3 regions of the Pseudomonas sp. LBUM1643 genome follow, and region 1 is predicted to be linked to each of the others. Evidence: riboswitches for the same ligand, from Rfam matches in the RefSeq annotation. Region 1 holds a riboswitch; each other region holds the start of a gene.
The links. Region 1 has a riboswitch for cobalamin ahead of ACA063_RS16125 (CbtB domain-containing protein). Riboswitches for the same ligand answer to the same signal wherever they lie in the genome.
Positions count from the first base shown of each region.

Region 2: another riboswitch for cobalamin. It lies ahead of cobO (cob(I)yrinic acid a,c-diamide adenosyltransferase); the one in region 1 lies ahead of ACA063_RS16125 (CbtB domain-containing protein).
Region 3: another riboswitch for cobalamin. It lies ahead of ACA063_RS18895 (ABC transporter substrate-binding protein); the one in region 1 lies ahead of ACA063_RS16125 (CbtB domain-containing protein).

Region 1 is NZ_CP166813.1:3,606,180-3,609,449, reverse strand. It holds gene cobM (precorrin-4 C(11)-methyltransferase) at 1-496, opposite strand, end outside; gene ACA063_RS16135 (cobalamin biosynthesis protein) at 578-991, opposite strand; gene ACA063_RS16130 (CbtA family protein) at 988-1,695, opposite strand; gene ACA063_RS16125 (CbtB domain-containing protein) at 1,707-1,898, opposite strand; cobalamin riboswitch at 2,019-2,245, opposite strand; cobalamin riboswitch at 2,442-2,656, shown strand; gene cobW (cobalamin biosynthesis protein CobW) at 2,757-3,270, shown strand, end outside.
Region 2 is NZ_CP166813.1:1,814,407-1,817,676, reverse strand. It holds gene ACA063_RS08185 (cobyrinic acid a,c-diamide synthase CobB) at 1-1,097, opposite strand, end outside; gene cobO (cob(I)yrinic acid a,c-diamide adenosyltransferase) at 1,094-1,705, opposite strand; cobalamin riboswitch at 1,787-2,019, opposite strand; gene ACA063_RS08175 (PQQ-dependent sugar dehydrogenase) at 2,171-3,270, shown strand, end outside.
Region 3 is NZ_CP166813.1:4,203,236-4,206,505, forward strand. It holds gene ACA063_RS18885 (hypothetical protein) at 1-414, opposite strand, end outside; gene ACA063_RS18890 (low affinity iron permease family protein) at 641-1,009, shown strand; cobalamin riboswitch at 1,619-1,813, shown strand; gene ACA063_RS18895 (ABC transporter substrate-binding protein) at 1,958-2,971, shown strand; gene ACA063_RS18900 (FecCD family ABC transporter permease) at 2,968-3,270, shown strand, end outside.

The DNA of each region.
Region 1 (3,270 bases):
TGACCCCCAAATGGATCGCCATGGTCGCCTTGTGCTGCGCCAGGCTGGCGAGCTCTTCGCCAGCGGGCATTACGGTTTTGTCGGCATAACGGGTCAGAATCACGCTTTGGGAAATATCCGGCAGCGTCAGTTCAGCCCCCAACAGTGCAGCGCAAGCCGCGGTTGCGGTCACGCCGGGAATGATTTCAAACGGGATGTCGAGCTCACGCAAGTAGCGGATCTGTTCGCCAATCGCGCCGTACAGGCTCGGATCACCGGAATGCACCCGCGCCACATCCTTGCCTTCGCTGTGGGCGGTTTTGATCAATTCAATGATCTGCTCCAGATGCAGTTCGGCGCTGTTCACCACCGTTTCGGCGTGATGCCCCTCCAAGACTGCAGTGGGCACCAGAGATCCTGCATAGATGATTACAGGACAGCTGCGAATCAGCCGCTGGCCTTTGACGGTGATCAGTTCCGGGTCGCCGGGACCTGCGCCAATGAAGAAGACAGTCATCGTCGTATCCTGTGAAAAAAGGGGCGAGGCACACCTTCAGATGAAGATTGCTCATGATCGGGGTGGGGATTATTGAGGATTTTAAGCGGTGCACGCCAATGCGAGGGTGGCCTGAGCGTATTTTTGTCGCGAAATCAGCAGCTTTGCCGGTGCGTCAGCCAGCTGTTCGGCGAGGGCCAGTGCGGCGCTTTCGGCGATGCCATAGCAACCCGTGCGCTCAAAGGCGATGTCCGAATGATGGCTGAGTTGCTCTTGATAACCCGCCAACTGCTCGCTGCTGAAGTACATGATCGGTAATCCCAACTGTTTGGCGAGCTCGATCAGGCCAGGCTCGTCACGCTTCAGGTCGATGCTGGCAAGTGCCTTGATCTGGTGAAGTTCGATCTGATGCGCCTGAAGGGCCTGGTCGAGCAGTGCCTGCAACGTGCTGACCGGGCAGCCGCGTTGGCAGCCCAGGCCGACCACGAGCGTCGGCGCTGTGCTGGCATGGGTCATGCGCGGTATTGGCCTTCACCTTTGCGGCGGAACAACCAGGCGCTGATCAGGCCCAGGGCCAGCCAGAACGCGACGTTGGTCAACTGCGAAGCGATTTTGAATTGAGCTTCCAGCGCTTCCGGGGCGAGCATCGAGTGCACTTCCGGTTGCGGCGCGCCGATCACATGGGGAACGGCCAGGATCGCCACGCCCAGGACCTTCATCAGCCAGTGACGGCTGAACACGATCAGTGCGATCCCGACGGCGGTAGAGGCGGCGGTGCCGATCCACCAGATCTGGCGTTGCGCCAGGTCGGCAGCGGCAGTGCCTGGCAGTTCAGGCGGCAGGCCCAGGGTTGGCGCGAGGACGAACGTGGCGTAACCGGCCAGGCCCCACAGCAAGCCTTGCGCGGTGCTATTGGGCGCACGCAGGGTGTAGAGGCCAGCGAGCATCAAGGCGAAACCAACCGCTACAACCAGGTTGCCACCGGTGGTGGACAGCACGCGCTGCCAGCCGTCTTGCGGCTCCCAGGCTTCGGCATCGTGGGCATGAGCGGCCATGGCAGTGCCGGTATGCTCATGGATTTCTACCGCGACAGGCTCTGATTTTTCGTAGGTCTCGGCCTGCAAAATCAGCGGAGCGACCCAGAAGCTTTGCAGCAGGGTCAGCAGGAGGGCGGCCAGCAGCCCGGTGAAACCTGCGGTTTGCGCAATACGCTTGATCATGTCGGCAGGTCTCAATGGCACGGGAATGCGGAGCTGTGACGGGTATCGTGGGCGGCGTTGTGCACCGCTTCGATGTGGGAGAACCCGGCAAAGTACACAAGGCATGCGCCCAGGATCGACGCACACAAGGCGGCGGTCAGGCGTTGAGTCAGGGTCGTGGTGCTGCTGGCGGTGTTGCTGCCGGTGGTGCTGATGGTCGACATGGCGCTTCCCTCTGGTCTGTCAGCGGGTGAATAGAGCGCATGGAAGATCCCTGCGAATCGGGCACGCAGAGATGCAACAGCGCCCGCCCACCGCGGGTTTGTTATTCAGTGAAGGTGAAAAATCACTGTGTGTTGCGGGCCGGTCTCCGGGCTCACGAGGGGCTGGGGTTTGGCCTCAACCTGCAAGAATCACCTTCCCATGCCGAACTGCTGGCACAGTGGATTTGATTCTTCAATCGCTTACCGTTGCGGGGGCAGCACCGGACTGACATGGCCTTGAGTAAAGCACATGATTCACCGGTTTCCCGTTTCACCCTGTGAAGGGCACCCGTAACAAGGCGTGTAGGAGAGCATGGGCGGGGTTTGGCGTCAATTGGCAAGGGTTCTCGTTAGGGGCGAAGACTAATGGGCTCTATGTAGGAGCTGCCGAAGGCTGCGATCTTTTGATTTTGTTTTTAAAGCAAAGTCAAAAGATCGCAGCCTTCGGCAGCTCCTACAGGGGAGCGCGTGAAGCTCAACGATTGACCCGCCCCAAGACCATGCGTAGCCTTGCGCATTCGAGGTTCTTCGGTATTTGCCGAAGCTAAGAAGGGAACGCGGTTCAAGCCGCGGCTGCCCCCGCAACTGTGAACGGTGATGTTCGCTGCCACGCCACTGCAAACCCTGTCCAACGGGTTCGCGGGAAGGCGCAGCGAATGCCAGGCGAAACTGCCCGGCACGCCGTCAGCCAGGAGACCTGCCTCGAAACAGATTCTCACTACAACCGGGCGGGGTGATCCGGTGGCGAACTCTTCCGCGCGCGCACCTGTCGCAGCGATTGTCGTCCCGCATGCCCGCCACCTTGCCAAAGGGCATCCGATGAAAACACTGGCCAAACTCCCCGTCACCATCGTTACCGGCTTCCTCGGCTCGGGCAAGACCACCTTGCTGCGGCACATGCTCGACAACGCTCAGGGCCGGCGCATCGCCGTCATCGTCAACGAGTTTGGCGAGCTGGGCATCGACGGTGAAATCCTCAAGCAGTGCGCCATCGGCTGCACCGAAGAAGAAGCCAACGGCCGCGTCTATGAGCTGGCCAACGGTTGCCTGTGCTGCACCGTCCAGGAAGAATTTTTCCCGGTGATGCGCGAACTCGTTGCCCGTCGTGGCGACCTCGACCACATCCTTATCGAAACCTCCGGCCTCGCCTTGCCAAAACCACTGGTGCAAGCCTTCCAGTGGCCGGAAATCCGCAGTGCCTGCACCGTTGACGCGGTGATCACCGTGGTCGACAGCCCGGCCGTGGCGGCTGGCACCTTTGCTGCTTTCCCGGATCAGGTCGACGCCCAGCACAAACTCGACCCGAACCTGGATCACGAGTCGCCGCTGCACG
Region 2 (3,270 bases), 1.8 Mb from region 1:
AAATCGACCGCCTGCAACGCCAGCGCCGCCAGTCGCTTTTGCATCACTGCATCTCCCGCCAACAAGCCGACCAGCTTCGCGCGCGTGCCGTCGACATCGGTCAATGAGTCGAGCAGGTACAACATGCCGCCACACTCGGCCAGCAGTGGTTTACCAGCGCTATGGTGAGCACGAATCGCATTCAGCATCGAGGTGTTCTGTGACAGTGTTACATGGTGCAATTCGGGATAACCGCCTGGCAGATACAGGCTGTCCGCGTCGGGCAAATGGGCGTCCCGGATCGGCGAGAAAAACAGCAACTCGGCACCCATGGCCCTCAGTAAATCCAGGCTCGCGCCATAGGTGAAAGCGAACGCTTCATCACGGGCCACGGCAATCCGCACGCCCGCCAGCAAGGGCTCGGCGACGATCACATCCGGCGCGGCGAATTCCACCGCCGGGGGCAACGCAACTTCGCAACTGCCAGCCAGTGCATCGGCTGCGGCATCGAGGCGCAGGTCCAGGTCGTTCAACTCACTCGCTTGCACCAGGCCGAGATGCCGGCTCGGCAATTGAATCCCGGTTTCTCTGGACAATGCGCCGTACCAACGCAACCCTTCCGTCAGGCTGCCTTCGAGCAACTGCGCATGGCGCAAGGTACCGACCCGATTGGCCAATACGCCGGCAAACGGCAAGTTTGGCTGATACCGCGCCAACCCCAACGCCAGCGCACCAAAGGTCTGCGCCATGGCCGTGCCGTCGATCACGGCCAGCACCGGCACACCGAAATGCCGCGACAGATCGGCACTGGACGGTGTGCCGTCGAACAGCCCCATGACGCCTTCAATGAGGATCAGGTCTGCCTCACCCGCGGCTTCCCACAGGAGCCGACGGCTGTCCTGCTCGCCAACCATCCACATGTCCAGTTGATAGACCGGCGAACCGCTGGCGCGCTCGAGAATCATCGGGTCCAGAAAGTCCGGACCGCATTTGAATACGCGGACCTTGCGCCCCTGATTGCGATGCAAACGGGCCAGCGCAGCGGTGACGGTGGTCTTGCCCTGACCGGAGGCCGGCGCGGCGATGAGTACCGCGGGGCAATGACGGGGTTGATTCACAATTCGACGCCTTTTTGCGCTTTGATCCCGGCCTGGAACGCATGCTTGATCACGCCCATTTCGGTCACGGTGTCAGCCAGTTCAATCATTTCCGGTTTGGCGCCGCGCCCGGTTACCACGACGTGCTGCATCGGCGGGCGGGCCTGCAAATCGCTGAGTACCTGATCGAGGTCGAGATAGCCGTGCTTGAGCGCGATGTTCAACTCGTCCAGCACCACCAGACCTATCGACGGATCGCGCAACAATTCACGAGAAACTGCCCACGCCGCTTCGGCAGCAGCAATGTCACGCTGACGGTCCTGGGTTTCCCAGGTGAAACCTTCGCCCATCACATGAAAACGCACCTGCTCCGGAAAGCGGCGGAAGAACAGTTCTTCACCGGTGCTGTTACGCCCCTTGATGAACTGCACTACACCACACTGCATACCATGCCCCATGGACCGGGCAAGCATGCCGAACGCCGAGCTGCTTTTGCCCTTGCCGTTGCCGGTGAGCACCAGCAGCAGGCCGCATTCATTCGGGGAGTTGGCGATGCGTTCGTCGATCACGGCTTTTTTGCGCAACATGCGCGCCAGGTGGCGTTCGTCGCGATCAGGGGTATCAGTCATGGGGAAGCTCTCCGTTGGGGCTGGATAACGGCGGGCAGGCACAAGAATAGACGGCAAAAAGCCTGGCATCGCCCACCGTGATGCCGCTGGATGGATCAGGCCGGTCTCCGGGCTCATGAGCGGCTTGACGCCGAACTGCGCGCCTTCCCATACCGATAATCGACACAGTGGCACAAGGCGCAGTTTTTACTCATTTACCGTTGCGGGGGCAGCGCCGGGATCGCGAAGCTTCGTGCAACAAAGCGATCACTCACCGGCTTCCCTGTTTCACTCTGTCGACGACGTCACAGAGCACCTGAAACAAGCCGCGAAGGTTAGAGGGTTGGGGGTGGAGCGTCAATTAAAGACGGGACTTGTCTGCGCGAATAACTGCCGCAGATCGTTTGATTGATTGTGCCCCGTTGAACCATCGCACATTTGCGCTTCTCTACTGATCAGGTCAATGCATTTAAAGGGAAGATCAGCATGCGCAAACCCCAGCTCGTTCTCGTCATCGCGCTCGCCGGAGGTCTCGTCGCCTGCGGTGAAACCTCCAGCCTGCAAGTCTCCGACGGCACCGGTCCGTCACCCAAGCTGCCAGAACCGAACAAGACCCTGATACCGACGGTGAACATCGCCCCGGCCGTCGGCTGGGCTGACGGTGCCAAACCGACAGCCGCGGCCGGCACGCAGGTGGCGGCATTTGCCGAAGGGCTCGATCACCCACGCTGGCTCTACGTGCTGCCCAATGGTGATGTGCTGGTGGCGGAAACCAACGCACCGCCAAAGCCCGATGATGGCAAAGGCATAAAAGGCTGGGTCATGAAGACCGTCATGGGACGCGCGGGGGCTGGCGTCCCAAGTCCAAATCGCATCACGCTGCTGCGGGACAAGGATCACGACGGCATTGCTGAAACCCGCACCGTGTTTCTGGAGAACCTGAATTCGCCCTTCGGCATGACCCTGGTCGGCAATGATCTGTATGTCGCCGACACCGACCGCTTGTTGCGTTTCCACTATGCAGACGGTGACACGGCGATCAAATCGCAACCGATCAAAGTGGTCGACTTGCCGGGTGGTACGCTGAACCATCACTGGACCAAAAACGTTATCGCCAGCAAGGATGGCAACAAGCTTTACGTCACCGTTGGCTCCAACAGCAACGTCGCGGAAAACGGAATGGACAAGGAAGAAGGCCGCGCGGCCATTTGGGAAGTGGATCGCGCGACCGGCAATCACCGAATTTTCGCTTCGGGCCTGCGCAATCCCAACGGCATGGCCTGGGAGCCGGATAGCGGCGCGTTATGGACCGCTGTCAACGAACGTGACGAAATCGGCAGTGACCTGGTGCCGGACTACATCACCTCGGTCAAGGACGGGGCCTTTTATGGCTGGCCGTTCAGCTATTACGGCCAACATGTAGACGTTCGCGTTGAGCCACAAAACCCCGACCTGGTGGCCAAGGCGATTGCTCCAGATTATGCGGTAGGCCCACACACCGCCTCCCTCGGCCTGACGTTTGCGCAAGGCAACACACTGCCAGCCCAGTTCAAGGAAGGCGCGTTCATTGGTCAGCACGGCTCATG
Region 3 (3,270 bases), 600 kb from region 1:
GCCGGCTTTCAGGAATCGCGACAGGCCGAAGCCCAGGGCAACACTGCCGGCAATGAACAGCGTGGGGTTGCTGCGCGCCAGATCGGCTGCATCGTGCAGCAGCTGTTCGGCACTTTTGCCACGCAGATTGCCGGCCAGCCCGCTCATGGACTCGGCCATATCGGCCAGGTAGTCGGACATACCGAGCGTGTCCTTGCTTTCTATCTCGGAGACAAAAGATTTCGCCCCCTGGGCCAGTGCCTCGATCTGGTCTGCTGCTGTGTCACGGTACTGCCCGAACTGCGCATCCGCTTGCTGCCGCGCATCACCAAGGGCCTCGGTAACGCCCTCCTTCAAATGTTGAAAATCGGCTTCCGGTCTTCCGGAGTCCTGACGATCGGTCTGACCGTCAGTCCTGCTGTCTGAACTATTCATGACGTCCCTCGCTGTTCAAAAAAAAGCGTTATCGGGTACGCCACGAGCGCTCGCAGCCCCCCTCAGTTCAGATGACGGAGCGACGTTGAAAGGAGTTCCAACAAAATGATGAGCGACGTGAACCCTCGGATACACGGGAGGAAAATGCTCGCTGATGAAAGAGAATGAAAAAGAATTTCAAAGAATCACTGCGGTCTATCACTGACCATCGCAAGAGTAGGTACTCATGAAATTCTCACAATTCTGCCAGGCACTCTCCAATCGAGCCGGCAGCTCAAAAACCTTCCTCACCGCCATTGTCCTGATCATCGTATGGGCACTCACAGGTCCCTATTTCCACTACAACGACACGTGGCAACTGATCATCAACACCTCCACCACGATCATCACGTTCCTGATGGTCTTCCTCATCCAGAACACCCAAAACCGCGACAACGATATCTTGCATCTGAAAATCGACGAGCTGATTCGAGCCACCCAAGAAGCGCAGAACGCTACCTTGTCACTGGACAAAATGGGGAGCCGGGACCTGAGGAAGCTGCGTAAGCATTACAGCTCTTTGGGGGATGTTGAGGCGATCAAGGTGAGTGATTGAAGCCTACGGCGAACGCAACCAATACCTGGAAAAAACGCAGTTCGGTCCGCTTTTGATTTGCACTTGATTTGCTTTTGATGTGCTTTTGATTTGCTTTTGATCTTCTTGCCCCCTCGTAAGGCCGAGCGCAGGTTCTGCGCAGTGGGTAACCCGGCAAGGATGCCGGGTTAGCCGCGCACGGCCATGGATGGCCGATCGCGGCGGGCCCACGGAGCAGGACCGGAGCGAGGGTATGCCGAGCCTTAGCGAGGCACCGCACGAAAGGGGCAAGAGCCCTTGGTTACTTGGGGCTCTTCCAAGTGACTCGCTGTAAAAGCGAAACCAATAGTAGCCATGACCGCAGAAACGGATATGTACACCAACAACAATCCCACCGCCGATCAGGCCGCCATCGCCGGCAAGCCAGCTCCCACAGTTTGATCGGTGTACATATGGGAGAAACTTGTTGCCTGACAGGTCGTCATCGCGAGCAGGCTCACTCCTACAGTTAATCCGGGTGCATCTGGGGGATGTGGCTTGGTTGTCAGGACGCCATCGCGAGCAAGCTTTGCTCCTACAGTAGATCTGGGTGCATCGGGGTTAGACAGGTTCCCCTCGGACGGTCTGATCGACTACCATGCCGCCGCCGGTTTCCACATGGGATTAATAGGGAATCCGTGATGCTCACACAGCATCAAACGGAACTGCCCCCGCAACTGTAGATGCTGAGCCTGCTCCACGAACGCCACTGGGATCACCCCCGGGAAGGCCGGAACCAGGCGATGACGCATCAGTCAGGAGACCTGCCGGCCAAGCAAATCACTAACCGGCGGGGTGTCCGGGAAGGACATCCTTGTCGCGTGCGTCACTTCGGTGATCGGCCTTGCACTGCCCTTGCCGCAGCGTTCGATGATGTGTTTCCAGACCGTATACCTCTGCTCCGTGTACGGTTCAAATGGAGATCGCCTCATGCTGCTGCCCCGCTTCGCCACCCTCCTCTCGGGCCTGGGTCTTTGCGCCCTCGCCCAGGCGAACCCGACACAGTATCCCCTCACCGTCGAAAACTGCGGTAGCACGCTGACGTTCCAGCACGCGCCTGTCCGGGCCGTGACCATTGGCCAGGCCGGCACTGAAATGCTCTATGCCATGGGCTTGAGCGACAAGCTGGTCGGCACATCGTTGTGGTTCAACGATGTCCTGTCCACGTACAAGACCCAGAACGACAAGATCGAACGCCTGGCCGACAACGAGCCGAGTTTCGAAGCGGTGATCGGCAAACGTCCTGAACTGGTGGCGGTGGAGCTGGAATGGATGGTCGGTCCGCAAGGCGCAGTGGGCACTCGCGAGCAGTTTCATGAGCTGAATATTCCGACCTACCTGATGCCCTCCGATTGCGAAGCCAAAGACAACCTGGTCGGCGCCGATGGCACGCGGCTGGAGGCGTTTCGCATCGACAGCATTTACAAAAGCATCAGCCAATTGGCGCAGATCTTTGATGTTCAGGCCCGTGGCGAGCAGTTGAACGCCGAACTCAAGGCCAGCCTGGCGAAGTCGATGGCTACGGTGCAGAACAAGGACCTGAAGCACACCAGCGCGCTGTTCTGGTTCTCCAGCGCCAGCCTCGACATCGACCCGTACGTCGCCGGCCACAAGGGCATCCCGGATTTCATGCTCAACACCTTGGGCGTGCGCAACGTCGTTGAGTCCAACGAGGAATGGCCGACAGTGGGCTGGGAAACCATCGCCAAGGCCAACCCGACGTTCCTGGTGATTGCGCGCATGGACCGCCGGCGATTCCCTGCTGACGATCATGAAAAGAAACTGCAATTCCTGCGCAGTGACCCGGTGACGCGCAACATGGACGCGGTGAAAAACAACCGGATCATTATCCTCGACGCCATGGCGATGCAGGCCAGCGTCAGAATGTTCGACGGCCTTGAAACACTGGCGACCGCCATCAATGGCTACGACCTGCCGCAATGACCAGGACGCTGATTCGCACGCTGCTGGCGCTCGCGACACTGCTGCTGGCAGTGATCGCTGGCGTGGCCATTGGTGAAACGCCGATCGAGCCGAGCGTGGTGTTCCAGGTGTTGGCCAACAAGCTGTGGGCAGCCGGGCATGTGCTTGATCCCATCGACGAAGGCATCGTCTGGAACTACCGCCTGACCCGCGCCCTGGTGGCCGCTGCCTGTGGCGCCGGGCTGGCGACTTGCGGGGTGATCCTGCAGTCGTTGTTGCGCAATCCGTTGGCTGATCCTTACCTGCTCGGCATCTCCGCC